DNA from 3 places in the Brevibacillus parabrevis genome. Region 1 is predicted to be linked to each of the others. Evidence: predicted binding sites of a transcription regulator. Region 1 holds the regulator's gene; each other region holds the start of a gene.
The links. The regulator LexA, encoded in region 1, represses DNA repair genes until DNA is damaged. The targets are predictions, from matches to a motif close to CGAACATATGTTCG.

Region 1 (9,745 bases):
GTGAAGCTGTAAATCAGTCTGGAAAAGAAAAACAGCAAGGGTGATCCTGGGAGCTGACTCCAGGTGATCAGCTTTGCTGTTTTTTTGCATGACGGGAAGACATTGCGGTGGAAAGCATAGACCCGAAAAAAAAGACCCCACTTCTGGGGTGTAAATCCAATGACCCGTTGATGGAGGGGAGTTAGGAAACGCTTATTTCGAAGCAATCTGAGACAGTCCCACCTTTTCCGTCATGAGCGGTGACTTTCACGATAGCGTAATCTGAATGACCCGAAATGGTATGGAATACAATTTTTCCATAGTTAGGGCTAGTAACGACATCGTTGAAAGTGTAAACAAAGCCCGATCCCCGTTCAAATTGAATGGTAAAAGTCAGGCTATCTTCATCGGGATCAGCAAAATAATCGGTAAGGGAAACAGCCTCATGGGTTCCGGTAGGAGGGATAGCGAGATCAGGTATTCCCGAGCCTACAACAACCGGGGCTTGATTGCTATTCTCGACTTCTTCCCTGCTGTTTTGGAGGGATTTCGTTCGAGCCTACACCGTGCAGGCGACTTTCATCGCACACGGCGTTCCATCAACGGATAAGAATGGAGGAAAAGGAACAACGGGCACTATCATCGTACAACGCCTATGTCAAAATTTACACCTTTTCTTTCCATTTCACCCCAAAAAGCAAGCAATCACCAAAAGTTTGGGGAAAAGTATCCATTAAGACACAGGAGTCGTAATACATATAGACCCAGGCAATCTCGGTTCACAAGATGGAGAACAGGTCCGGAAAGATTTGAAATGGGGGGGTCTGATGAAAAAGCGGTTAGTAGTAAGCGGATTGATCCTTGTCTTTGCTTGCGCTTTCGTATTCGACAACAAACTTTACTATCCGGCACTCCCAATAGAAAGTATGAGCAAAAAAGCGGTGATAGAAAAGCTGAATGACTCTGACAAACCAATCGTTACATTATCGAACGAAAACGGTCAACAATGGTATATCATACGCGAACGAGATGCATCCGCAGCTGATGAGTTGATTAAGAAAATGGTCAGTCAAAAAGGATGGACGTTCCGACAAAAAGAAGGTAGTGGCCTCTTCTTTGAAAAACAAGGAGAAAATTTGATTGTAACTACCCAAAAGTGGACGGGTGACTATGTGTTAGTGAAAATTCCGGCCCCTTTTTCATGACTAAACGCGGTTCGCTTTCCGGTTATTTATGAGGCTGTCTGCTTATGAGTGATGAAGAGATAAAAAAATTAACCCCTACCTAACTTTCGATAGGAGACGGCAGAGAGGCAGGCAAAGTATAGTAAAAGTACCCGAAAGGAACATCCTCGCTTTAGTTGATGGACGCCATCTTCGATGAAAATCGCCCTCCTCGTGGCGTATCCTGTGTGGAAGGAACCATCTCTCCGTGCACCTTCCACACAGGAAGCGGGCTTATAATGGATTCCATTTGAGAGAATCAGATACAACCTCTCGCCCGCTTGCCATCAACAACCCCTTGAGCTGCACGAGGGGTTCATTTTTTTGCCAAAACAGCTCCTTGTTCATGAATGAGAACAAGGAGCTGTCATCGTTTTTGCCCAGAAAGTTGCTGTTGGTCCCTCATTTGATCATGAGAGCTAAAAACTCGTGCAGTTTATCCAAAGAGCGGATGTTTTGATTGCAGGTTGTGCTGTCTTGGCATAAATAGTTTCCTTTTTTCAAATACGTGCCGTCACTTGAACCGCGTGCTTCCAGGACGAACATGCCGATGTCGGAAACTTTGTTGCAGATGGCACAGATGCCTTTCTTCGCCATGGGCGTAAAAGTGCCGTGGATACCGATCAGCTTGTCGGGGTAGTTGGCGATGATAAATTTTTTATCAGAACCGTTGTCGAACCAACTGATGTACGACAACTCGGCATACGGAAGCTCGGCGGCTACTGGTGGCTTGAGCTTCTTGATCTTCGGGTACATTTTTTTGATCGCTTGCTCGGTAACGGCGGGAAACGGAACAACATAAGGCGACAAAGACAGCAGAAACTGTTTGGCTTCGTTCTTTTCTTTCAGCGAACGGATTGGCGCAAGCAGTTGTCTTTGTTCGTCAGAAAGATCAGCGAACAGCTGAAAAACCGCTTCCTGCGCAATGTCTTTTCGTGCCCGGATGACGTTCAAATCCGTGCTGCCCGTATACGCATTCAACAAGTTTTGCACCTGCCATTTGATAAAGTTGTAGTGGTGGGGAAAAATAAACGGTTGCATGTGAGCGTGTACCTCCTGTATGTGTCCGCTGCGCTGGTGAAAGAACACAGCAGTTTTGTCTCTTTTACTTTAAAAGCAAACGGCTGCGCTTGATAGGGAGAGAACGATTCTAAACAAAACTCGGCATAGAAAAAGCACTGATCGTCCTGGGGACAGATCAGTGCCTGAGTCTATTTGACATATACGATTTTTTTGATCGTTTCGATCGAGAGAAAGTACTGTTCGGCCAGCTGTGGAATGGACACGCCTTCGCGAAAAGCGTTGCGGATCAGGTTGTTCCTTTCGTCCAGCTGTTTTCTTCCGCCAGAGCGGGTTCCCCATTTATAATGCGTGGTTTTTGACTTCGGGATATAGATGGTTTCCCCTTGCACATACTTCTGGATTTCTGCAATCAGGCTTTCTGGCAGCATATTGGCTGCATTCGCATATTTCATTTTCGCTCGCTCCTTATTTTGGCATTCAAATAAGGGGCAAAGCCGGAAAATAAAAAATGAGATACATAACGGTAGGCGATGTATTGTCTAAACGACTGTCCACCTCATGCAAAGTATCGCCTTTTTATTTCCAGGCTTTGCATGAGACGCTGCAGTATCTGGCAAACTGAATCCATTCACCAACCATACACCCCCTCGATCACGATTCATACCTTCCTGTACAGTACGCAAACTCTGCGCAGTTCCTTCCATTATAGATCATCTTGCAGCGATTTTCATGCGCAGATGTTTGCGAGCGCTTTGCCAAGTTACTCAAAAAACACGATCTTTGCGGCTTATCGGCCGACGATCAGGTCAAGCAACTGATCATCTGTCCATGGCTCCAGCGCAAGCAACGCTTGGTACGGGTCAGCTCCTGGGATGTGAAAATAGGAGGCAAAAGCTGGCTCTGTCTTCAAGCCGTTTTGTTTGAGCTGGCGGATGTGCTGCCGCGCTTTCGGTCCTGCCAGTTGCAGCAAGCGATGTTCGATGATCATGTGCCGATACGCGTTTTGTTGTTCGACGGGGCGCGCTTGGGCAAAAAGCTCGAACCAGAAGCCGTGGGCAAAAAAGGAGACAAGACATGTGGGCACAGCTTGTACCGGCATGCGGGCTTCCTGGTATCCTTCGCAGTCTGCGTAAAAGCTGCGGGCGATCTCGGCGAACAGCTCAAGATCGTAGCATTCGCAGACGATGTCCAAATCACTGTCGCCAAGATCGATGTCGAGCGGAATCGTTCCGGCGAGCACCGGATCAAAAGCTTGCAGGCGTTGCAAGACCGCGCTTTGTTCGATGGCTCGTGCGGCTGTTTGCTGTTTTGCTGTACCGTTTTGCAAATAGGTGAGATCACGCCAGTTTCTCGTCATAGAAAACTCCTGTTTCCTTCGGTATTTGCAGATGTTTGTCGCAACAAGTATGATAGATTCGCGAAAACAAGTGTGCAACAAAAATCGCTTTTGCTCGTATTACCTATGTGAGGGGAGTGCATGCAGATGGATATTTTACTCTGGATCGTTGTTTTGGTGCTATTCGCGCTCAGTATTGCAGGTATATTTTTGCCTGTGTTACCCGATACGATTTTGCTGTGGGCAGGTTTTTTGCTCTACCACTTTTTCATAGCAGATCCGGGAGCGGGGTTGCCAGCGTCCTTCTGGTGGGGAATGGTGGTATTCAGTATATTGCTGTACGGCGCTGACTTGTTGACCAACATGTATTTCGTGAAAAAATACGGCGGCTCCAAATGGTCATCGGTGGCGGCGGCCGCAGGGATTTTTCTCGGGATTTTCGTGTTTCCGCCATTCGGGATGATCGTTTTGCCGTTTGTCTTCGTCGTGCTGGTAGAGCTGTTGGTGCAGAACCAGCCTTTCGAGCGGGCGGTCAAAGCGGGTTTTGGCTCCCTGATCGGCTTTTTGGGAAGCGCAGTGGTCAAAGTAGTGTTGCAGGTGACCATGATTATCTGGTTTTTCCTCGCCAGATAGAGAGAAAAAAGGACAGCGATGGCTGTCCTTTTTGTATGCCGCGAAATTAGTGAATGAGGCGGTAGACGCCGATGACTTTGCCGAGGATGGAAACGGCGTCCAAAATGATCGGTTCCATCGTGGCGTTCTCAGGCTGGAGACGGAAGTGGTTTTTTTCTTTGAAAAAGCGCTTGACGGTTGCTTCGTCTTCTTCGGTCATGGCGACAACGATATCTCCGTTGTTTGCCACATGCTGCTGGCGCACGATGACGTAGTCTCCGTCGAGGATTCCGGCGTCGATCATACTGTTTCCGGACACGCGCAGCATGTACACCTTGTCTGAAGTCACGATATTTTCTGGAAGCGGGAAGTATTCCTCTACGTCCTCAATCGCCGTGATCGGTTGCCCGGCGGTTACTTTCCCGATGACAGGAACGCGGACAACGGAGTCTTCGAAGTTGTCCTGGAAGCGATCTTCTTCAGACAACAGCTCGATCGCGCGCGGTTTGGTCGGGTCGCGGCGAATCAGGCCTTTCTTTTCCAGGCGGGCCAAGTGGCCGTGTACGGTAGAGCTGGAAGCCAGTCCGACAGCTTCGCCGATTTCGCGCACAGATGGAGGATAACCCTTGTCGCGAACTTCCTTCCGAATGAATTCGATGATGGCTTGTTGTCTGCTAGATAATTTTGACATAAAAAGACACCCCTGATTTCTCGAACATATTTTCCTATATTATACCATGGGAGCTTGCGTTCGACAAACATAAGTTCGATAAAAAGGCGAACAGGAATTTTTGCCCGAAAGAACGTTTCTTGTCGAATGGTTGGTGCGAGCCAGAAGCATGGCTGTTCGCGGATTGTCCCATACCAAAAGGGGAATTGGCCATCTTGCCGTCACCTGCGTGAATTTTGCAAAGGGGCAGGTTTTCGTATTGACATGAACATATGTTCTCATTTATGATTGGGGTACGAACTTATAGAACGTATGTTTGTAGGAGGTTATCCCATGAATGTCATGTCTATTCCTAACCGTTTTGAAAAAGAATCGTCCCGTCGCGTCCGTTTTGGTATTACTAGAGGCCAAGCCCTGTTGTTCCTGATTACGTTTTCTCTCTTTTTTTACTTGTTGACCGAACTGGTGTTTGCTTCTTCGCACGCTGAGCCGCTAAAAGGAACAGAAGTGACGGTTCGCGACGGTGACAGCTTGTGGACCATTGCAGTCCGCCATCAAACGGAGACGGTCGATGTACGCGATCTGATCCAGGATATTAAAGAGGCGAACGATCTACAGAGCAATCTGATTTATCCGGGACAGACCTTGCTCATTCCCGATCCGAAATGATAGAAAGCACTTGCCGGTTCGTCTCCATCTTGCGAGTTCGCCCTGATGTGATATAATTAAACGGCATTACTACTGGGTGGGAGGAACCGTACGTGGTATCTGACGCGGAAATCAAACGAATCAACGAACTGGTCAAAAAATCGCGCGAGGTTGGTTTGACCGATGAGGAAAAGCAAGAGCAGCAAGCTCTGCGACAAAAGTACATTGATGCGGTCAAGGCATCGCTGAAAGCGAATCTCGATTCCATCCGTTATGTGGAAGATCTTGAAGAGAATCGTCCCAAACATTAAGCTCACTTGTATTGATAAGGCAGACATCCTTGCTTGACGCTCGGGTGTCTTTTTGTTCCTTATGACTATCAGGTATTCGACAGAGGAGGAAAACAGATGGCGTGGGTGGCTGTAGCGGTAGGCGGTGCTGTCGGTTCATTGTTTCGCTATTGGTTGTCTTTGGCGGCGAATCAGCCGGGGTGGCCAATCGGCACCTGGTTAGCCAACATCATCGGCTCATTTTTGATCGGCGTGTTGTTTGTGATCGGCAAAGAGCGGGGAGGCATTTCTCCCGAAGTGTATATTTTGTTTACCACAGGGGTTATGGGTGGCTTCACGACGTTTTCCACCTTTTCTCTGGAGGTTGTTTCTTTTTGGGGCGACGGGCAATGGCTGCGCGGGACGCTGTATGCACTCGCGAGTATCGTGGTCGGGCTGTCCTCATGCGCCGTAGGGATTTGGCTTGCCCGGCAAATGCAATAATAAAAAATAATGGATAAAGCTGAGAGGGGGGATGGGTGTGAGTACCCAGCACCGCGATTACGAAGCAGAACAAAACAAGCTGAAAGAGACGATTGCGCTCATTGACGACGAGATTGTTCAACTGCGTGAGGAAATTAACGAAGCAACCGATGACTATGTGAAACAGGTCGTGAACTACAACAAGGCCAAAGATTTGCGGTATCTGGAAGATCACGGGCGAGACAAACCGTATTTCGGACGTGTGGATTTTCTCAAAGACGAGATTTACGAGCTGGATCAGGTGTATATCGGAAAACGCGGAATTGTCCGCAGTGATACGTTCGATTCGATTGTCGTGGATTGGCGAGCGCCCATTGCCAGTCTCTATTACTCCGGAGAGAGCAAGGATGCGTTTTACCGGATGGGGCGCGAGATTGTCCGTGGAGAGGTGCGGTTGAAGCGCAACTTTGCGATTGAGGACGGAGAGATTGTCGGGATTTACGATGGAGCGGTGAAAGAGACGATCAATCGGGAAATGGGGCATCCGGACGAGTTTTTGCAGGAAGGTTTCATCGACGAGTTTTTGAACGCGAATTTGAATATGGCCAATGACAGTCGCTTGAAAGATATCGTGGCGACGATCCAGTCAGAGCAAAATGAGATCATCCGGGCGGAAAAAGATCGGCCGATCGTCGTGCAAGGGGTGGCAGGTAGCGGAAAGACGACTATCGCCCTGCATCGGCTGTCGTACTTGATCTACAACTATCAGGATACGATGATGTCAAAAAAATTCATGGTGTTCGCGCCAAACCGGATGTTTCTTACGTACATATCAGAAGTGCTGCCTGAACTCGGCGTCGATGATGTCCAGCAGTCGACATTTGTGGATTGGGCGGCGCGGCTCGTCAAACCGCTCATGCCAAAAGGCTGGCGGATCGTCAGTCCCGACAAGCCGTTGCAGCTATTTTTTGAGGAAGGTCAGGATCAGCGTGAACAGGAGATTACTCGCAACAGGCTGCGCTTCAAAGGCTCACTGGCGTGCAAGGAAGCGATGGAGCAATACATTCGCTACGTGATTGAGACGAGAATCCCTTTCAAGAAACTGAGTTTTCTTTACAACAAAACGAAGCAAGTCTTCTCCATTCCGGGAGAGACGATCCGGCAATTTTTCCTGGAGCAGTTCGGGGCGTTGCCGTACCAGCGCAGGGTAGACGCGCTGCGCAAACATTTGAAGCAGGAAATGAACAAGCAGCTGTTTTCGCATTTACGTGAACGAAAAGTCGATCTCGACAAGCAAGGGCTGGCCAAATTTGAAAAAATGCTGGAACAGATTTTGGATACATACCTGGTCAGCTTTCCACGTCTGGATATTTTTGCGGCGTATCGGGAGTTGATTGCAGAGGAGGAATTGCTGCGCAAGCTCGCTCCGGCTGCGATCCCGGACGAGGTGATCCGTGATGTCAGCACCTCTTCTGCCGCACTGCTGGAACAGGAGCGCCTGGAGCCGGAAGACATCGCGCCGCTATTGTACTTGCAGCATATTATCGAGGGCATGAACAAAGCGGAGCATTTTGATCATACGGTTGTCGATGAAGCGCAAGATTTGAGCGCATTGGAGGTTGCGGTCATCGGGCTTGCGACGAAGCGAAATTCCATGACCATCGTTGGCGACATTGCCCAAGGCATCCACAGCTATCGCGGCATTCACGCGTGGGAAGAGCTGACGCAAGGCATTTTTGAGCAGCTTCGTCCCGCCTACTATACGCTGGCACAAAGCTATCGTTCGACGATCGAAATCATGCAATGCGCCAATGAGGTGCTGCGACAGATTGATCTGCCGGAGACGGTTCTCGCCAAGCCGGTTTTGCGCCATGGGGAAAAGCCGGTGATGGTTCATGCCCATTCAAGAGCCGAGCTGTGGGACGATATTCGTTCGCGAGTCGCCGCCTTGCAACAGGAAGGCTTTCAAACGATTGCGATTGTCACCAAAACGATTTTGGCGAGCAAAAAGGCGCACAAGGCTCTTGCCGAAAGCATCGCCGATCTGACGCTTCTCGGCAGCAAGGACAACCAGTTTCCGGGCGGCGTAACGGTAATGCCAGCTTATTTGACAAAAGGCTTGCAGTTTGACGCCGTGATTTTGCTCGATGTTGCATCTTATCGAAACAACGAGTGGGACGCGAAGCTGTTGTACGTGGCGATGACAAGACCTGTCCACCGGCTGGTGATGACGCAGATGGCAGGCGAAGAAGCGCCGCTTTTAGCTAACCTCGTACAAGAACTATATACGCAGGCGTGAACAGGAAAAATCCCCTCTGACTGAATAACAGCAGAGGGGATTTTTCCGGGCTGAACCGATTAATGGTCGCCTGTATTTCCTTTGGACGGATTGGTGATGACGAAGCCTTCCTGTGGCAGGAACAAGTAGTCGATGATGATGCCATCGAGCAATGGCTCGTCTTTTTTCACGATGACGTCAATTTCCTTGTCGGTGGAAACAACTACATCCTCTTCGGTTGGCTTGTCCAGAGCAAGACCGTAGTGCGCATGGTCACCGTGCGCGTGAGTGATATAGGCACGCAGCTTCAGGTCTTTGTCTGCTTCTTGTTCCATGATTGTGCCGAGCTGCTTCGCTGCATTTTTGGTAATCTTTACCTTCATAGGTCAAGTCTCCTAACTGTATGTATGTGAGTTTCTTCTCCATCTTAGCAAAGAGGGAAATGCAGATGCAATGTGGAAAGTGTTCTGGGTGATAGAGTTGCTAGACAAACTTGCGAAAAGGGGACGCTTTCATGAAGATTGATTTGCGCAGCGATACCGTCACAAAACCGACTGAGGCGATGCTTCGGGCCATGGCAGATGCCGAGGTGGGCGATGACGTTTACCGGGAAGACCCGACCGTTAACCGACTCGAACAGATTGCAGCCGAGCTGCTGGGGAAAGAAGCGGCTTTGTTTGTCACAAGCGGCACGCAAGGCAATCAGATTGCCGTGTTGACGCACTGTGTGAACGGCGATGAGGTCATTGCGGAAGCGGATTCTCATATTTTTTATTACGAAGGCGGCGCGATGTCGGCTTTGGCTGGTGTGCAGACACGGACGCTGGCGGGAGAACGGGGCGCCCTGCGTCCAGTAGATGTGGAAAAGGCGATTCGCGGCAACAACATTCATTTTCCGCGCACGAAGCTGGTTTGTATCGAAAATACACATAACCGGGCGGGCGGCGCGGTCGTTACGATCGAGCAAATGAAGGGCGTGCATGAGGTAGCGCAAAAGCACAACATCCCCGTTCACTTGGATGGCGCACGACTGTTCAATGCGGCGGCAGCTCTGGGCGTGCCTGTGTCTGCGCTTAGCCAGCACACCGATACCGTCCAAGTCTGTCTGTCCAAAGGCTTGAGCGCGCCTGTAGGCTCTCTTTTGGCAGGGGATCGGGCCTTTATCGAAGAAGCGAGATGGTGGAGAAAAAAACTCGGCGGAGGCTTGCGTCAGGCTGGATATTT
Region 2 (9,745 bases), 1.5 Mb from region 1:
GCCTTGCACGATTCCGAAAAGCGCCTGGTCGTTTGGCCGCGCATGTGCCTTGAGGCAGCGTTCTGCCCATCTGGTTGTGCGCTCCATCGACTTTTTCACGTAATCGTACTCCGCAGGATAAGGGGCGCACTCGTCAAATGCCATAAAAATATCGGCTCCGAGCGCGTTTTGGATCTGTGTGGCCTCCTCAGGGCCGATAAACAGCTTTTCTCCGTTAAGATGTGAACGGAAGGAAACCCCTTCCTCCGTAATCTTGCGTAGGTTGCTCAAGCTGAATACTTGAAATCCGCCAGAATCGGTCAGGATGGCACGGTCCCAGTTCATGAAGCCGTGCAGTCCGCCAGCTTCCCGGACAATTTCATGCCCTGGACGGAGAAACAGATGGTAGGTATTACTGAGGATAATGCCCGCTCCGATCGCCTTCAACTCTTCGGGACTCATCGTCTTGACTGTCGCCTGCGTGCCGACTGGCATAAAGACAGGAGTGTCGATCGTCCCATGCGGAGTGTGCAGCTTACCGAGCCTGGCGCCTGTTTGCTTGCATGTTTTGATTAATTCGTAACGTACAGCCAAATTGTCGCACTCCTCAAGCTATGTATGTAAGTCTTTCCTATTATAAGAAAACTTGAGAGTGAAGTAAACCCACCCGACTTATAAGTGTGCACTTATGCGGGTGGGATGTGGCGTTTTTTAGACAATCAGCATGGCGTCTCCGAAACTGAAGAAGCGGTATTCCTCACGAACTGCCGTCTTGTACGCATTCATGACATGTTCTTTGCCTGCCAGCGCGCTGACCAGCATGACGAGTGTCGATTTGGGCAAGTGGAAATTCGTCAAAAGTCCGTCCAGTATCGAGAACGTATAGCCCGGATAAATGAAAATGTCCGTCCAGCCGGACGCAGCCACCAGCTTGCCTTCGTTGGCCCGGCCGACCGTTTCCAGCGTCCGGCACGAAGTCGTCCCGACGGCGATGACCCTTCTCCCTTCCGCTTTTGCCTTGTTCACCAGCTCCACGGTTTCTTCGGGAATCTCGTAATACTCGGCATGCATGACGTGCTCCTCGACAGAATCAGCCGACACAGGCCGGAACGTTCCTAGCCCCACATGCAGCGTCACGTAAGCAAGCTGTACGCCTTTGGCCGCAATTTGTTCCAGATACGGCTTCGTAAAGTGCAGGCCAGCAGTCGGAGCTGCCGCCGATCCCCGCTCTCTCGCGTAGACGGTCTGGTAGCGCTCGCTGTCTTCGAGCTGCGCATGGATGTACGGCGGCAGCGGCATTGATCCCAGTTGATCGAGAATCTCGTAAAAAATTCCCTCGTACAAAAAACGAACAATCCGCCCACCCGTTTCCGTCGCTTCCTCGCATACGCAACGCAAAAGACCGTTTCCGAAAACGACCTCGGTTCCCGGCTTCATTCGCTTTCCAGGCTTCACCAGCGTTTCCCAGCGATCGTCTCCCAGCGATTTCAACAACAGGATCTCGATTTTCGCTCCCGTCTCGGCCTTTTCCCCGATCAGTCTGGCCGGAAGCACACGGCTGTCGTTCATAACCAGTACATCTCCGGGCTGCAAATGGTCGATCAGATCGGTAAACCGCTGATGCGCAATCGCCCCCGTCTGTTTGTCCAAAACAAGCAGCCGCGATGATGTCCGGTCTTCCAAAGGATGCTGGGCAATCAGATGCTCCGGCAAATCAAAATCAAATTGTTGCACGTCCACGACTCGTTACTCCTTTAATGACAGTTCATGTGGCAAAAGCTTGCTAGTCGATTGTCACATCCTGGTAATAGTGTTGCAAAATCTGCTGATAGTCATACCCGCCCTGTGCCATGGCACGAGCGCCGTATTGCGATACACCCAGTCCATGTCCGAAACCGTTTCCGCGGAACAGGAACTGTCCACCCTTGACTACCTCTACGTCAAATTTTGTACTGCGCAATGCCGTACCGCCCTGGGAAAAGATCGAACGGAAAGCATCCGGTGCCGTTACCTTGATCGGAATGCCGTTTGCCTCCATCGCGATGACACGTCCCGATGGTCCTCGCTTCGTCACTTTCAGACTGGTGACGTTCCCGGGAATGCGGGGAGCCTTGTTTTTGTCCTGATTCGCATTGATCATCGCCGTCAATTCAGCCGAGGTAAAAGGCCCGCGCGTCCACGCGTAGGCATTCTCTTCTGCCTCTTGGGAGAGAATCGTCACTTCCGCTCCGTTCGGCAACGTAGACAAAACCCGGGTCGCTGTGCTTGGTCCCAGACGCAGATTCGTATTTTCTGTCGTAATGACAGCCATCCTCGCTCCCGTGTCATCTGTGCCGCTTTCTCTGATCAGGTCGCCGCGGACATAGCCGATCGAGCCATCTGCAAGCTGCACGCGATACCACGCATTCACACCGTCTACAGGCAGCGCGTCATCGCTTTCCACCGAACGCAAATACGGAACGGGATTGCCCCATACTTCCGTACCGTCAGCAGTCATCCCGCCTGCATTGGAATAAAACAAGGACTCGACCAGATTTCCTTGGTAATAAATGGCCTCTCCTTTTGTCTCATCAACCGCCTCGCGAACGTCTTCCGACTCTTTTCCATATCCGTAATAGGCTTGCTCCATCACCGTATCGGAGACATTGGCAATCCCGTATTTGTTTCCTTGCCACAAGGCGCGAGTGCGCGACAGCACCGCCTGTGTTTTCAGCGCTTCGAGCGGCCAGCCCGGAGCCATTTCCGAACCGACAACCCCATACAAGTATTGTTCCATCGGCAGTTCATTCACAACCGTCAAATGACCGTTGTATTCCGACAGCTCCATCTCTCCCCGGTATGTACGCTGATCGCGCTCCACGACCCCGAGCAATGATTCGCCGTCCGCCTTTTTCGCCTCTACTGTCAGCTTGGCTTGCGGCGAGAACACGTACTTCCAGATCGGCTCGTCCGGCGATCCGAATACGTCTTGCTTCAGCACGACGTAAGATTGGCTCGAAGGTGCCGAGTAAGAAAAGTTCGGCAGCGCATTGCTCGCTTTGCGCGCCAGGGACGAGAGCGCTTCCTGACTGACTTCGTCGCCGATCCATATCGCGTATTTGACCTTCTCGCCGTTGGACAAAAGCACGGGATAAGCCGCGATTCCTTTTTGCTCAAAAGCTTCTTGCCACTTCTGCGCTTCGCTCAAGCTCTTGAACTGACCAGCTTCCAAGCGAAGAGGGCCTTGAACGATCGGCTTCTGGCCTGTCGCTTGTGCTACTGCCGCCACCTGTGCAGCTGCGGCCTGATACGTATCGTACGTGCCGCTTACGATTTGATAAAGCGTTTGTCCGCCCCGATTGACCACTTGAATCGAGCCTTCGTATTTTTTCTGGCTCATGAGTTGAGCGATTTGCTGCGCCTGATTCCAGTCAGAAGTCTGCGCTACAACCAGATGGTACTCGTCCACCCGGTAGCGGACAGCGTCTCCATCCAATTCAGGCAGCTCTATTTTGCCTTCCGGGCCTGTCAACGTCACTTCCATCCCTTTTTCAGCCGTAAGTGTAACAGAAGGGACTACTCCCCTGTATCCTTTTCCGATATCCACAAAAAGTGCTACCCGGATATTGTTGTCGCCAGCCGCCTGAGTCGGTACTGTTCCTCCCAGGAGAGCCACTGTGATCAGACCCGCCGAAAGGACTTTCCCCATCCACTTCTTTTTCATGTCGTCCAACGTCCTTCCTTTCTCCTGATTTCGTCGAAAATTGGCATGCGCTCCCATCTTTTTCGACAATCACAGGAGATTTTCCTGCCCTTTTTCCCAAAATGGGACCAATCCGCTTGCATGCAAAAAGCCATCGGGCACCCAGCTCCGATGGCGTAAGCTTTGTTCTACATGTGCAAAAGAGAAGCGCTCTCACTTGAAAAGCCGGATGACATACATCAGAAGCGACAGGACGACGCTAATCACAATACACGTCACAATCGGAAAATAAAACTTGACGTTTTCCTTTTCCACGACGATATCTCCCGGCAGGCGCCCCAAAGGCAAGAAGCGTCCGCCCACCTGCCACAACAAGCCGATGACGATCAGGACGGCCCCGCCGATGACGAGTAGCTTGGCTATTGGATTCACGATTTCATCTCCCGCCCAAAATGCTGGTACGCACTCGGGGTGAGCACACGTCCCCGCGGCGTCCGCTGCATAAAGCCGATCTGCATCAAATACGGTTCGCAAACGTCTTCTACCGTTTGCGCCTCTTCCCCGATGGTGGCGGCAATCGTATCCAGTCCGACCGGACCGCCGTCAAAGCGCTCGATAATCGCAAGCAGCAGCTTGTGGTCGATATGATCCAGTCCGCATGCATCTACTTGCAGCCGCTCCAGCGCTTCTTGCGCAATCTCTGTCGTGATGACGCCCTCGCCCTTGACCTGAGCAAAATCGCGCACGCGCTTCAACAGACGATTCGCCACGCGCGGGGTGCCACGCGAGCGTCTGGCAATCTCCTCTGCCCCGCCCTCACGAATGATGACTTGCAAAATGTCAGCAGCCCGCGACACGATAAACGTCAGCTCGGGAACCGTATAAAACTCCAGCCGGTTGACCACGCCGAATCGGTCGCGGAGCGGAGCGGAAAGCATCCCTGCTCTCGTCGTCGCTCCCACCAGTGTAAACGGCGGCAAGTCGAGGCGAACGCTGCGCGCACTTGGCCCTTTTCCGATGATGATGTCGAGCGCAAAGTCCTCCATGGCCGGGTACAGCACTTCCTCGACGCTCCGGTTCAGTCGGTGTATCTCGTCGATAAACAGCACGTCGCCCTCTTGCAAGTTGGTCAAAATCGCCGCCAGGTCACCAGGGCGTTCGATGGCTGGCCCGGATGTCGTGCGGATGTTGACGCCAAGCTCGTTGGCGATAATTTGCGAAAGCGTCGTTTTTCCCAATCCAGGCGGCCCGTACAGCAAGACGTGGTCCAGCGACTCTTTGCGCATTTTCGCCGCTTCGATGAAAATTTTCAAGTTTTCCTTCACATGCTGCTGTCCGATGTACTCATTCAAATAACGGGGACGGAGGCTCAGTTCCGCAGCATCCTCTTCCCAGTTCATGTGCGTCGTAATAATTCGCTGATCCAAAATCCTACCCCCTCATGAGCAGGGCAAGCCCTTGCTTGATGAGCTTTTCAACACTCTCGCCCTCTTTGGATTTCTCCGACAGCGCGTTTCTGATTTTTTGCAGCTCGCCATCCGAATAGCCGAGCGCCTTCAAAGCGTCGAGCGCTTCGTTCAACGCGGATACCGCCTGCTCGCCTGCCGTCAGATCGCCGGCTGCGACAGTCAAAATCGCCGATGGCGTATAGCCGACCAACTTGTCCTTGAGATCGAGAATAATGCGCTGTGCCGTCTTTTTGCCGATCCCGGGGAACTTGGTCAAGTATGTCACATTTTCTTGTTGCACGGCCATCACGAGCTGCTCAGGTGTAGCAGCCGCGAGAATCGCCAGGCCGCCTTTTGGCCCGATGCCGCTCACGTCGAGCAGCTTGCGGAACAAATCGCGTTCGTCGCGGGTCGCAAAGCCGTAGAGCAATATCGCGTCTTCGCGGACATGATGGTGCGTATACAGCTTCGTCTTGCTGCCCTCGTAGCGAACGAACTGGTACGGATTGGGGCAGAACAGGCGATACCCGATCCCTCCAGTCTCTACGACTATGTATTCTGAATCCAGGTAACAAAGTGTCCCTTCCACAAAATCAATCATTTTTGAACTCCTTCCGAGATGGAGATAAACGCCTTAAACTGTGCGTGCGTAATCGCAATCCCCAACGCATCCGCCACGTCATCCGGCTTTGGCACTTCTTTCAGCCGCAAGAGCAGCTTGGTCATTTCCTGGATTTGCTTCTTCTCTGCCCCACCGTACCCGGTCACCGCCTGCTTGACTTGCATCGGCGTGTATTCGTACACGGGCACCCCGGCAAGCTCTGCCGCGAGCAGGATGACGCCGCGCGCTTGCCCGACGGTGAAGGCGGTTGTCACGTTTTTATTGAAAAACAGCTTTTCTACTGACATTTCATCTGGTCGATACGTTTCCAGCAAGCTTTGCATCGCTTCAAAAATTTGTTTCAGGCGAAGCGGAACAGGCAAGCCTGCCTCTGTCTGAATGCTTCCATACTGGACGGGACGCAATTGGCTACCCTGCTTATCCAGAACCCCAAACCCAACGATCGCAATGCCAGGGTCGATTCCTAAAATGCGCATAGTCCACTCTCCGTAGGCTTAAGTTTCTACTCTCTACTGTATCACAAAGCGCCCGAAAAGCGAACGTGTATTTCCATGCAAAAGCCCGCTCCTGCTTGCGAGGAACGGGCCATACGGCGTCGCTTTAGTGTTTGTTCATCCCGAGTGTATCTGACACATCATGCTGCATGTGGGCATATTCATCCACACCGCTCTGCATTTGCTCCTGGATTTTGTTGATCTGCTGGTAATTGAGCTTGTTGTGTCCCTGATTCAACTGAACGTACAAACGCTGATGGAACTGGTCTTTGTAGCTACCTCTTGGCATGGTAGACATATGAAAAGACTCCTCCTTCGATCACCGTATGCCTACAGTATGGCGTGCGACCACAACGCTTATGATGCCAAGATTTACACCTCATTGCCCTGCTTTTGTCAAGACAACATAACTGGTGGAGGTGCTTTCATCCGGTGCGACACTTACGATTTGCTTTCGTATTCATCTGTCTTCTCCTGACGCTGTTGATCCCGGAGCCATCCGCCCAATCTGCCCATGCCAAAAGCAAAGAAGAAATCACGGTATCTGTCTCGGTCTCACCCGCTTCTTCCTTTCACTCCACGTTGACGTTTCGCGCCCAGCACTCGTTTGTGAAGCAGCTGCTGCGTGCAAAGACAGTCGCGGCCTATGTGAATCCATACTGGGTCCGCGCGACTCTTGTCGTGCACAATCGCTATTTCTTGTACGATCACGACGGGAATTTGTTTGAAAAGGAACGCCCGCTGCAATACATGCTGGGCGCAAACTTGAAACAAAAAATCGAAGATCTGGTAGCAAAAGTGGAAAGTGTGCACTACGCCAAAGCAACTCCGTGGGAACAAGTCAAGCAGACTTTCGGCCGCATGGAATACGCAACCGTCATCGACCTGGAAACAGGGGAACGGTTTCACGTCCAGCGCCGGGCGGGCAGTCGCCATGCCGATGTGCAACCATTGACACGTACGGATACCCAAACGATGAAAAAAATTTATCAGGGCAAATGGAGCTGGAAGCGCAGGGCGATTCTCGTGGAGGTCAACGGCGTTTATTTCGCCGCCTCGATGCACGGCATGCCTCACGGTGCGGGGGCTATCGCCGGAAACGACTTTCCCGGACACTTTTGCATCCACTTTTTTGGCAGCTCTACCCACAAACGCAAGGAGCCTGACCCGAGCCACAGCCTGATGATCCAAAAAGCTTCCGGCTCTCTGGCCGCGAACTTGATCGGGGCATCTGCCGAAGAGCTGGTCGGCTATTTTTTGACCGCCCTGCACGAACAGGACATTCATTCGCTGCGGATGACGACAGACGGCTTTCCGCTGCCAGATCGCCTGGCGCAAGTAGCATCGATTCGCAAAACCGAGATGGTCATCCCTGCCGATGAAAAAGGTCCCTTGCTGCTGGAAGTGCCCGTTCATCTGACCTACTTCACGCGGAACAACGACGAGCGCAAGGAAAAGTGGACGTTTGTCCTCCATCGCCCGGTTCCGTGGGACAGATGGCGCGTCATCGCGGTAGAGCTATAAGGCTATAAATATAGAAAAAAGCCGGAATCGCTCTCCGGCTTTTCCCTTCCCTGATGATCATGGCGAATCCAGTTGAAACTCCCCATACGTGGAAAGAATGCTGTTGTACTCCGCGAGATTGCGGATGCGAATGCCTCGCTTTAAGTTCTCCAGCTCTTCTTTGGGCAGATTCGCTTCCATTTTCTCCGTATTGATCCGGTAAAAAGTCTGGATGACGTCCTGTTCCGTTGGCACACCGTGAAACAAAGTCAGCATGCCGTCCGCTGACAGTCCGAAATGACCGTTTTCTTTGCAGGCAGGAGAAATGTCCTGCTCCCTTTTCATCAGGATCATCTTGGCGGCATCGGAAGTCACGATCTCCCAGCCTTTGTATTCTCCCATCGCTTGAGGGAGATATCCCGTGCCGACAGGACGCCGCTCTTCGTCTCGGACACCACACAAATAGCTTCGCGTCAATACAAGCTCATATGGCTTCCCTGTCACCTCGGCCGTCCTGCCTATGCCCGTGTACATCAACTGCGAAAGCCCCGTCCCTTTGCTTCCGCTGCCTGCCAGCAGGATGCCCAATACGACACCTGTGAGAAGCGCCGCGCTCCACGATGCGTACACCATCCATTTTTTTCGCATTGTTCGATGAACCCCTTCACAAGCTTTTTTTCTAGTGTCGCCATGTTGGATCGGGGCCATACATGAATCACTCAACATTCGTAATTGGCTAGAAATTCACTTCCACGAAACGACAAAACGAGGAAACATTTTATGATTTTTGTCAATAGCCAAAATTTAATAATCTTAACCTGCAATTATCTACCAATCTATTGATTCTAGTGATAAACTATTTTTGCTTGGTATTCATTGTGAACTTATGGAGGTCAATCAAAACATGAAAAAGGCAAACAAAAAAATGCTGACCGCTTTTCTCCTCAGCACTTCTTTAGTTGTCAGCGCTCTCACTTTCTCTACTACGCCTGTGAGCGCCGCAGCTAGTTCCACCCTGAAACTCCGCTTGCTCGAAACAACTGACATCCACACCAACATCGTGAACTATGACTACTATCAAGACAAGTCCACAGATGAATTTGGTTTCGCCAAAACAGCGACGTTGATCAAAAAAGCGAGAGACGAAGCGAAAAACAGCATTCTCATCGACAATGGCGACCTGTTGCAAGGAAACCCGCTCGGCGACTATGTTGCTAAAATCGATCCTTTGAAAGACGGAGAAACTCACCCGGTTTACAAAGCGATGAACCTGTTGAACTACGATCTGGGCAACATCGGAAACCACGAGTTCAACTTCGGCTTGGAGCACCTCGATCGCAGCCTGAAAGGTGCAAAATTCCCTTACATCAACTCCAACGTCTACATTGACGACAAGGATAAAAATCCGGACAACGATAAAAACATGTTCACCCCTTACCAAATTCTGGAGCGCAAATTCAAGGATGAGAGCGGAAAAGAAGTGACGCTGAAAGTCGGCGTAATCGGATTTGTACCTCCGCAAATCATGCAGTGGGACAAAGCGAACCTGGAAGGCAAAGTCATCGCCAAAGACATCGTGGAAAGCGCCAACAAATTCATCCCTGAAATGAAGAAAAAGGGAGCAGACATCATCGTCGCGGTTCCTCACTCTGGCATCGGTCCTGTTGAAGGCGGAGCGAACCTGGAGAACGCCAGCTACCAATTGAGCAAAATCGATGGCATCGACGCCATCCTGTTCGGCCACTCCCACCTGGTATTCCCGGGTCCTGGCTTTGAAAACATCCCTGGCGTTGACGGTACAAAAGGCACCATCAACGGCAAACCGGCTGTAATGCCTGGCTACTGGGGCAACAACCTGGGCGTGATCGACCTGACACTCACCCAAGAAAACGGCAAATGGAAAGTAACGGAATCCGTTACCAAAACCGTTCCAATCTACGACAAAACAAACAAAGCGTCCCTGGCTGATGCAGACAAGGCCGTACTGGACGCTGTAAAAGAAGATCATGATCACACA
Region 3 (9,745 bases), 270 kb from region 1:
TTTTCTGCCTCTTGTTTCCAAGGCTGAAAAGGTTTTGTCCGTTCGATTGCGCTTAGGCAGTGGTTGCTTTTTCTTTTGGTTTCGTCACGATGTGGTGACCGAGCGGCAGACCGCGTTGCTCCAGCTCTTCTGCTGTCACAATGTGGAGCGTCTCGCTCTTGCAGGGCATGGGCATCAATCCGCCCAAAGGGCTCATTACTCGTCCGATCGTGTCCGTCTCGATGAGCACGTACAAGCCTTTTTCCTCCAATTGCTGAATAAATTCCCCCCAACGCTTGGAAGTAATTTGATCGGCGTGCTTGGTGAACATGACACCCATTTCTTGTGCTAGCATGTAAAATCTCCTTTGTTCTATCCAGCAGTTATCTGCTTCAAATGATATCCTAACAATACAGGGAAACATCCTGTTCTGGCAAAAAGCGTTTAAGCCAAAAAAAGACGAAAAACGGTTGTTTTTGACCGCTTTTCGTTTCAGGAATCTCACTGCTTCTTTACACACATCGTTTCAGCGCGGCACGCTGTTTTTTGCCACTTGCTTTGCAAAAAGGGGCCTATTTTTGTCCATTTTCTGAATCCTCGTGCCCCTGTTCTTCCTGCATTTCCCGCTCAAAAACCCGAAGCCAGCTCTACTTGCAGCAAACACGCAAAAGAAAGCCAGTGAAACCCGTCGCCTGTCTTGAGCTTCAATCGCCGGGCCGCCTGATCGATATGTATGACGTGGGCAGACAAGTGCCGCGGCTCGCGTCCGTCAAAGTATGTCAGCTTCAAGAGGTTGTTCGCCTGAAATCCTTGCCAGATCAGCTCGCTCATCGCTCCCAACTGCTCCTGGTCAAGCTCGGGCGGCACGTACTTCTGCTCCTCTTCCTTGGCGCGCAAATACATTTCCCGATGTTCTGGGAGGACAAATCGGCTGGCTACAAACACATTCTCTTTTTTGGATACGCGCTTTTCTCTCATGCTCTCTTCTCTCCTCGCTGCTGATTTCGCATCCACCAATCGATCAGCTCCTGACACTCTGCCTGCAACATTTCAATGGTGTACCGGGCTTCCCGTACATATCCGCGCTGCTGGTAGTGCACCATGTACACGTGCCCCTCGCGCCTGGCGCGGACTACTGTGCAGTCGCGCTGCTGCAAAAGGCGGCGCATTTGCTGCTGCTGCCGCTCAGCCCAGCGCGACAGCTCCTGAAAAGCCCCATCGATCATGGCCTGGTAAGAGAGCTTTAACGGCACAAGCTGCAGCCGGCTCCAATCGACCATGACAGCCTGAAACAAAATGCCGAACAAAATGTACTGCCGGACAAGCTCGTACTCTTCCTCTTCTGTTGCCAGCGGAGTCGTCACTTGTAGTGCCCCCCGATCTTGCGTGCGCGTTCTTTCGCCTGACCAGCCTCCGTGACAGAGGCTGCCCGCAAAATCGCATCCGGGCCAAACCGCGTCCGAATCTCGTCGATCGTCCGGGCGAGCGAACGGCGTTTGTGGTTGTCTGTGAACAAATTTAGCTGCACGGCATGATCGGAAATCAGCTGCTCCAGGTTGATCCCGATACTGCGCACAGGCGTCTGCTGCCAATGGCGATCAAACAACCGGCAGGCTGCCTCGTACAGCTCCATGGCATCATTCGTCGCTTCTGCCAGCTTCATCTGTCGGCCAAAGCCTTCTCCTGCCGACAAGTTCGCCCCGCGGCAGCCAACCGACACGACGGAACCCATCAGCTCCTTTTTGCGGGCTCGCCTGCATACTTCTTCGCACAACTCCAGCAGCACGACCTTGATGTCTTTGGCCGTATGATAATCGCGCGGCAGCGTCATATGATGGCCGATCCCTTTTTGCGTGCCGTACACATCGAGGGAGACAGGCGAATCGTCGAGGCCATGCGCCGTACGCCACAGCACTTCGCCGTTCACTCCCCAGTGGCGGGTAAGCACATCTGGCGAGAGCTTCGCGAGCTGACCGATCTGGTAAATGCCCATCCGGTGAAAATGCCGCTTCATCCGCGAGCCTACGCCGAACATTTTCTCTACCGGAAGCTTCCAGAGCGTTTCTTCCAGCTCCTCGCGTTTCAGCCAAAAAATGCCGTCCTTCCGCTTTTTGGCGAAGTTGTCACAGGCCATTTTCGCGAGTACCTTGTTCTCCCCGATTCCTACCCGGCAGCGGATGCCCGTATCCGCCCAGACCCGTTTTTGAATCTGCGCTGCCAGCTGCAACGGGTCGCCGAACAAGTGAAGGCTCCCGGTCACATCGAGAAACTGCTCATCAACCGAATACGGCTCCACCTTGTCGGTAAACGATTCGAATATCGCGGTAATGTGCATGGAAATCTGGAGGTACATCTCCATGCGCGGACGCACGACTACGAGCTTGCGGCATTTTTGCTGCGCCTGCCACAGTGCTTCTGCCGTAATCACGCCGTACGACTTCGCAATCGGACAGGCTGCCAGCACTACTCCGCTTCGCCGCTGCGGATCTCCTGCGACCACAATCGGCTGATTGCGCAAGGCCGGATTGGCCCCTTTTTCAATACTGGCGTAAAAGCTCTCCATGTCGATCAAGAAGACGCACCGTTTGTTCGCATTGGGCATCACCATCATCCCCTAAACAAGAACTTATGTTCTTATTATAGCAAACGTATGTTCGTTTTTATACCTGACCCGCCGAAAAAAACATTGGTAATTATTTCTGCAAAAGAAACGCACACGCCAGCAGGTGTTTCGGCAAGCGTGTGCGAATCTGATACGAGGATGTTATTTTTTGACAACAGGAATCCAAATCTCGCTGCGAAATGTCGGCGAAGTCGTATCCTTGTCGGCATTCCACAGCAGTTCGGGACCTTCCGCCAGCTCGTAGCCGGAAGAGAGAAACCACTCGGCATAAATGCGGCCCCAGACGTCTTGCAGCGTATCGGGAAAAGGTCCTACGGCTTCAAATACCGCCCAGGTAGAGGCCGCCACTTCGAGCTTCGCGAAGTGCTCTGGACATTCCTTTGTCGTGGCCACGCCGATGTAATGATCCAGCTCTCCGTGCTCGCCCTGATTCAACCGCTTTTCGGAAAAATTCGTGGATGCGCTCAACAATCCTACAGGCTCGGCATTGGACAAAGATTTGAGCTGCTCGATTTTTTCAGCATCCAGCGAGGCCCACATCGCAGCAATCTCGGGATTCACCCCGTTGTACATCAACGGAACCCGTTTCTGCAAGCCGACGATGCGAAATCTCGCTTTCTCTTCTATACGATAGTTCATGACACTGCCTCCTTTGATAGACAGATGGAAGGTCATGCGCGGATAAGCTTTCAGCGACTGGCCGCTGGCTCTCGCTTCGGTGGGCGTTACCCCGTGCATGTGCACGAAGGCGCGGGCAAACGAATCCGGCGAGCTGTACCCGTACTTGATGGCGACATCAATGACTCTCACCCGCTCGTCTTTCAGCTCGAAAGCAGCCAGTGTGATGCGCCTGCGCCGGATGTACTCGGAAAGCGGAATGCCAGCCAGAGAGGAGAACATCCTTTTGAAGTGGTATTCCGAGCAGCAAGCCACGCGTGCGGCCTGCTTGACATCAATCTCGCCAGCCAGATTTTCCTCGATGTAGTCCAGAGCTTCGTTCCATTTTTGCAGCATATCCATCAACATGACCTCCCTCTCCACCAAAGAGTAACAGACATACCGCGAAGCGATCCGACATTTCGTGCCCGATGATGCAGGGTGGCTTCGCTACATGTAGCATCCCGATTCCCATACCGTACCGAAAGGAAGCGAATCATGCCCATGACCACTTCTCCTTCTCCGTTGCACTCCGAGATCGGAGCCATTTTCATCGCCGTCAGCGATATTGAGCGTGCGCGCGACTGGTACTGCCAGCTGTTGGGCCTGCCGAAAGACGGCGAGATTTCGTTTGGACACCTTTATTGCATCCCGATGAACAACGGCTCCAACCTGGTGCTGGACAGCAAAATTTTTCCCAAACGCACCCCTGATGATGCTCCGCTCTTTCACTTCAACACGACGGACATCGAAGCCTCCTATCGTTACCTGGAAGAGTTGGGGGTGGAGCTGGTCGGTCCGATCCAGCACGGACACTGGTTCACGTTCAAAGACCCGGATGGCAATCTGCTGATGGCAGCCAAATGCTGACAAAGAAAGGGGAAACCGACTGTGACGATCCGCCTGCGCCTTACCGTGCCAACAGACCTCCCGTTCGTTTGCGATGTGGAGCAAGCACCCGAAAACGCCCCTTTTCTCGTCGTCTGGAGCGAAGAACGGCATCGGGAAGCTCTTGACGATCCCGATATTTTGCACATGATCGCTGAAAAAGCAGAAACAGGCCACCCCGTAGGCTACGTCATCATCGCCGGGCTGGCCAATCCGCATGATTCAATTGAGCTGAAACGCATTACGATCGCAGTCAAAGGTCAAGGCTACGGCCGCAGCATCTTGCGCCAAATCAAGCAATGGGCTTTTCAGGAACGAAAAGCCCACCGCCTTTGGCTGGACGTCAAGGAAACAAACGACGTCGCCCGCACGCTCTACCTTTCCGAAGGCTTTCGCGTGGAAGGAACGTTGCGCGACTGCCTGAAGACCGGAGATACGTACGAATCTTTGCTTATCCTGTCCATGCTTGCCGACGAATACGAATCGTGATGATCGCGATTTAAGGAGCAAGCGTTCGGTCCGTCATCACGTACAACCATTTGCCATCCGCGCTTGCTCCCAGGATGGAAAGACCCGCAGGAAGGCCCGACACGAGCACGGACTGTGCTTTTGTATCGGCGTCAAACAAGTACAGCGATTGCTTCAAGTCGGTTTCCTGCGCGGCTTTTTCCCATTCCGTAAACAAAAAACGGTGCGTGCCCGGCAGCCAGAGACCATCGCCGCGCATGTCCATCAGCGGCACGTTGCCTTTGAACAGACCTGCGTTCCAGTACATTTGATACGCGCCATCCGTCGACTGCACATACCCGGACCAGGAATCGGCCGGAACAGGCGGTGTCCATGCGATGACCTTGCCGCTCTTCCACTCATAGCGCAGACGTATTTCCTCAAAGCCTGATTCTTCGCTTCTCATCGCGAACGTGGCGTAGCGGCCATCGTCCTGGAAGGCGACAGGCAAAATCTCCCCGTTGGACTCGCTCGTAGGCACCCATCCCTTGATCGCTCCAGGAATGCGCTTTTCCGTTCCCTTTTCCAGATCAAACACAACGAGATCGAGGTCTTTTTTCTGCTCGGCTTTCCCCACTGCCATCAGCAACTGTTTCTGATCGTAGCTGAAGCTCGCACCATGCACATACCCTTGTACTTGAACGCGAACGGCGCTGTCGCTTGGCGGAACAGTGATTCCTTTATCCGGCTGTGCATAGAAGAAGCCCCGGCGATCTGCGATGAAATCGCCTGCTCCACGATAGTTGTCCGCAAGCTCCACTGGGTAAAGGGTGCGTTCCTTTGTTTTTGTATCGTAAATCGAATAGAGCATCGGATACCGGGCGTCGCACTCGCAATATTTCGTGAAACGGCTCTGCAGCACGTACCGTTGCTCGCGGTCCAAAAACTTCATATTGGTCATGACGGAAAAGTCAGTCAGCTTCTCGCGCACTTTGCCGTCGACAGAGATTCGCCAAATTTGCGAAGGCGCAAGCACAACAGCGTGAAAAGCATTCGCTGCACCAATCACCGTGCCTTTTGTCGATTTGGCTCCCCCGGCACTCAGAACGTATTCCGTCCAATCCCGCTCTTTTCCGGCGGTAGCAGGAAGAGTTACCAGCACTTGCAACTGACGGTTGTTCAACCAGTGAAAAGCAAACGTCGGTTCAATGAACCCCAAACCTTCTCTCGCCGCCTCTTCTTTCGCGTGCTTGCGAATCATCGTCTCCACGCTTCCCCGGTCCATCTCCTCCCGGAAAAAGAGCGTGTACGACTGCGGAGTCGGTCCGACTACCGTGCGCAGCGGCGACTGCAACCGCGTGTCCTCATCTAATTGAATAACCACATCTGCTTTCATGCTTGCATAATCGTAAGGGCGCTCCTTTTGCTTCCAGTCATCCGCTGCCTTCGGTGTCGTGCCCGATGGTGCGGCTTTGCCGGACGAAGCGCCTGTTGCTGGATTTGTGCCCGTTTGTTTTTGTGCCGAAGAGGCTGCGGCCATGCTGCAACCCGTCATGATGATCAAAGAGAAGCCCAACGCGATGCTCATTCCCCGAAGATTTCGCAAAAACACAAAATTCGCCTCTCTCCCCAGTAAATTTTTATCCGTGAAGATAAGACGTTTATCCTTGCCATTTCGTCACATTTTTTTCCTGAAAAAAATCGTTTTATCACTAAAAAAGAGCCTCCCCCGCACACAAACGTGCAAAAGAAGACTCTTGCTTTCCATTTTTAATCAAAGACGATGCCATCCAGCACGCCTTCACGCTGCAAGTAATCGCGCAGCCACTGATGAGCTGGCTCCCGCCAAAAAGCGTCCTCGGCCACGAGTCTCGCGGTTTCCTGTCTGGCGACTTCCAACGCTTTGTAGTCGGCAAGCAAATCCGCGACTTTAAATTCCGGCAATCCGCTCTGCTTCGTGCCGAAAAAGTCACCCGGTCCGCGCAATTCCAAATCGCGCTGCGACAGCTCAAAGCCGTCCGTCGTCTCGCACATGACGCGCATCCGCTCTTTGCCGATCTCGGATTTCGGATCGGCGATCAAGACGCAGTACGATTGCTCCGAACCGCGACCGACCCGACCGCGCAGCTGGTGCAGCTGGGCAAGCCCGAAGCGCTCGGCATCGTAAATGACCATGTACGTCGCATTCGGCACGTTGACTCCGACCTCGACGACAGTGGTAGAAACCAAAACGGCGTGCTCCGCTGCGAGAAAAGCTTGCATCACCGCCTCCTTTTCCTTGGCAGGCAAGCGACCGTGCATCAGCCCGACGCCAAATTCCGGGAAGACATGAGTGAGCTGGGCGTGGACGTCGATTGCATTTTGCACATCGAGCTTTTCCGACTCTTCAATGAGCGGACAAATGACGTACGCCTGGCGTCCTTTTCGCAATTCATCGCGCATCTGCTCCAGGACGGCCGGAAACTGGTCGTGCTTTTTCCACGTTGTCTCAATCGGCTTGCGGCCTGCCGGCATCTGGTCGATCGTCGAAACGTCCATATCGCCAAACGCCGTAATCGCCAACGTCCGGGGAATCGGCGTAGCCGTCATGAACAAGACGTCGGGAGTCAGTCCTTTGTTGCGCAAAATGCGCCGCTGCTCTACGCCAAAGCGGTGCTGCTCGTCCGTAATGACCAGGCCGAGGCGCGAGAAGAACACGTCCTCCTGGATGAGCGCATGCGTCCCGACGACGACATCGATCAGCCCCATTTGCAGCGAGCCGATGACTTCGCGTCTGCGCTTGGCTGTCAACGATCCCGACAGCAGTGCCACCTCGATGCCGAAGTCTGACAACAGCTTCGTCAGCGACTGCACATGCTGCTCGGCAAGAATCTCGGTCGGCACCATCAAGGCGCCCTGATAGCCAGCTTTCACGGCAGCGAACAGCGCGATGGCCGCCACTACCGTTTTCCCCGAGCCTACGTCACCTTGCAACAGTCGGTTCATCGCGTGAGGCGCGAGCATGTCGTCCAATATTTCTTTGACAACCCGCTTTTGCGCGTCTGTCAGCGGAAAAGGCAGCCCTTTGACAAACTGCCGCACTTCGTCCATCGGAATGGAAAGAGCCACACCTTCCGACTGCTGCCGATTGATGCGGCGAAGCGTCTGTATTTTCAACTGGAACAAAAACAGCTCTTCAAACATGATCCGGCGGCGCGCCTGACGTCCTACTTCCGCATTTTCCGGAAAGTGGATCGAGTGAAACGCTTCGACGCGCGGCATCAGCCGATAGCGCTCCACGATGTCTGGCGGCAAAATTTCCGGGATTTCCTTGCCGTATTGCCGCAGCGCCTGCTGGATCGATTTACGCAGCAGCGTCGTAGTCATATCTCCGCCGAGCGGATAGACCGGAGACAGCTCGCCTCGTTTCGCCGCTCGCTCCGAGTCTACCTCTGTCATCTCGCTGACCGTAATCTGGAGCTTGTGCTTGTCCCATTTGCCCGTCACGAGAATTTCCTTCCCGGGCGACAGTCTCGTTTTGACAAACGTCTGGTTGAACCAGACAGCCGTCACGACCACCCGATCCATCACCAGCTTGACAGAGAGGCGCGATTTTCTTTTTCCATAAAAACGAACAGAGGGTTCGCCGTACACCGTACCTGCCAGCGTGACCCTCTCTCCATCTTTTACTTCTGTCAAATCGCGCACGCGGTAATCTTCGTAGCGGGAAGGGAAATACTCCAGCAAATCGCCGATGCTGTGAATCCCGAGTCCCGCAAATGCCTTCGCCCGTTCCTCCCCTACCCCGTGCAAAAGGGAGACGGGTGACTGATAAGCCCCAGCCATTTTACTTCTCCATCCGTACGCCGAACACTTTCGCTTCGATCATACGGCCTGTCTGGGTTGCTGCCAATCCGCCCTGCGCGGTTTCCTTCAAGGCAGTCGGCATGGAGCAGCCGATCCGGTACATCGCATCAATGACTTCATCTGTCGGAATCACGCTCTTGATTCCCGCCATCGCCATGTCCGCTGCGACTGTCGCAATCGCCGCTCCCATCGCATTTCGTTTGACACACGGCACTTCTACCAGTCCGGCTACGGGGTCACAAACCAGACCGAGCATATTTTTCAAGGCAATCGCCACTGCCTGCGCCGATTCTTCCGGGGTGCCGCCTGCCATCTCCACAATCGCAGCCGCTGCCATCGCGGTCGCCGAGCCTACTTCTGCCTGACAGCCGCCAGCCGCACCGGAAATAAACGCATTGTTGGCGATGCAATAGCCGATCGCTCCAGCCGTGAACAAGTAGTTGACCATCTGCTCGCGGGTTGGTTGCAGCTTGTCTGAGACGGCAAACAGTGTTCCCGGCACAATCCCACAGGCACCCGCTGTCGGTGTCGCTACGATCGTTCCCATCGCTGCGTTCACCTCGTTGACCGCTACCGACATCGACACGGCGTTGAGCAGAGTCGGGCCGGACAAGAAAGGCTTGTTCTTCATATATTCTTGCAGTTTTTTCGCATCGCCGCCCGTGAGTCCGCTATGGGAGCGGATATCTTCCGTAAGGCCGCGGCGCACTGCTTTTTCCATCACATCGAGATTGGCGTACATGTCTTGCATGATGGCCTCTTTTGTACGCTGGGAAACTTCCATTTCCGCTTCGATCATCACCTGGGAGATCGGTTTCCCTTGCGATTCGGCCAATTCTACCAGTTCAGCTACATTACGAAACATCTGGTTGATTTCACTCCTCTGATCCTGCTATTCGTGCTTTGGCTCGGATGTTGGCTAGAGCGAGAGCAGGGAAACATCAAAAATATGGGGAATCTGACGAATTTCCTCCAGCACTTCTGCGGAAACCGTCGAGTCTGTCTCAATCGCCATCAAGGCGCGGGAGCCGCGTTCGTGTCGGGACACTTCCATGAATCCGACATTGATCCGGTGCTGCGTGAGCACTTTCGCTACAGCGGCAATCATGCCGAAGCGGTCTTCGTGCAAAACGAGCAACGTCGGCGTGTCGAAACCGAGCTGAAACGAAAAGCCGTTCAGTTCCAGCACCTCGATTTTTCCGCCGCCAATCGATACGCCTACCAGTTCAACCTGGTGCTGATCGTCAGACAGCTTGATCCGCGCCGTGTTCGGGTGCTCCGTCAAAACGTCGGAGGTAGTCAGCG

Region 2: the regulator LexA is predicted to act here: its motif matches at 6,268-6,281, upstream of ruvC (crossover junction endodeoxyribonuclease RuvC).
Region 3: the regulator LexA is predicted to act here: its motif matches at 2,623-2,636, upstream of IRJ17_RS15450 (DNA polymerase IV).

Annotation. Positions count from the first base shown of each region.
Region 1 covers NZ_CP064090.1:3,489,266-3,499,010, forward strand. Annotated here, with positions in the region: gene IRJ17_RS16800 (putative quinol monooxygenase) at 1-12, shown strand, start outside; gene IRJ17_RS16805 (hypothetical protein) at 807-1,184, shown strand; gene IRJ17_RS16810 (FusB/FusC family EF-G-binding protein) at 1,605-2,243, opposite strand; gene IRJ17_RS16815 (CD3324 family protein) at 2,414-2,677, opposite strand; gene IRJ17_RS16820 (DUF4269 domain-containing protein) at 3,013-3,582, opposite strand; gene IRJ17_RS16825 (DUF456 domain-containing protein) at 3,709-4,194, shown strand; gene lexA (transcriptional repressor LexA) at 4,241-4,864, opposite strand; gene yneA (cell division suppressor protein YneA) at 5,177-5,512, shown strand; gene IRJ17_RS16840 (DUF896 domain-containing protein) at 5,605-5,802, shown strand; gene crcB (fluoride efflux transporter CrcB) at 5,899-6,264, shown strand; gene IRJ17_RS16850 (HelD family protein) at 6,302-8,542, shown strand; gene IRJ17_RS16855 (HesB/IscA family protein) at 8,602-8,904, opposite strand; gene ltaE (low-specificity L-threonine aldolase) at 9,036-9,745, shown strand, end outside.
Region 2 covers NZ_CP064090.1:5,028,188-5,037,932, forward strand. Annotated here, with positions in the region: gene tgt (tRNA guanosine(34) transglycosylase Tgt) at 1-573, opposite strand, end outside; gene queA (tRNA preQ1(34) S-adenosylmethionine ribosyltransferase-isomerase QueA) at 691-1,719, opposite strand; gene IRJ17_RS23165 (SpoIID/LytB domain-containing protein) at 1,763-3,691, opposite strand; gene IRJ17_RS23170 (DUF2905 domain-containing protein) at 3,875-4,093, opposite strand; gene ruvB (Holliday junction branch migration DNA helicase RuvB) at 4,090-5,088, opposite strand; gene ruvA (Holliday junction branch migration protein RuvA) at 5,093-5,710, opposite strand; gene ruvC (crossover junction endodeoxyribonuclease RuvC) at 5,707-6,207, opposite strand; gene IRJ17_RS23190 (hypothetical protein) at 6,332-6,523, opposite strand; gene IRJ17_RS23195 (hypothetical protein) at 6,658-7,749, shown strand; gene IRJ17_RS23200 (BofC C-terminal domain-containing protein) at 7,807-8,376, opposite strand; gene IRJ17_RS23205 (bifunctional 2',3'-cyclic-nucleotide 2'-phosphodiesterase/3'-nucleotidase) at 8,633-9,745, shown strand, end outside.
Region 3 covers NZ_CP064090.1:3,216,069-3,225,813, reverse strand. Annotated here, with positions in the region: gene IRJ17_RS15465 (hypothetical protein) at 53-334, opposite strand; gene IRJ17_RS15460 (YolD-like family protein) at 607-957, opposite strand; gene IRJ17_RS15455 (YhjD family protein) at 954-1,343, opposite strand; gene IRJ17_RS15450 (DNA polymerase IV) at 1,340-2,581, opposite strand; gene IRJ17_RS15445 (AraC family transcriptional regulator) at 2,744-3,622, opposite strand; gene IRJ17_RS15440 (VOC family protein) at 3,758-4,129, shown strand; gene IRJ17_RS15435 (GNAT family N-acetyltransferase) at 4,151-4,636, shown strand; gene IRJ17_RS15430 (hypothetical protein) at 4,647-6,206, opposite strand; gene recG (ATP-dependent DNA helicase RecG) at 6,365-8,419, opposite strand; gene sdaAA (L-serine ammonia-lyase, iron-sulfur-dependent, subunit alpha) at 8,421-9,305, opposite strand; gene sdaAB (L-serine ammonia-lyase, iron-sulfur-dependent subunit beta) at 9,360-9,745, opposite strand, start outside.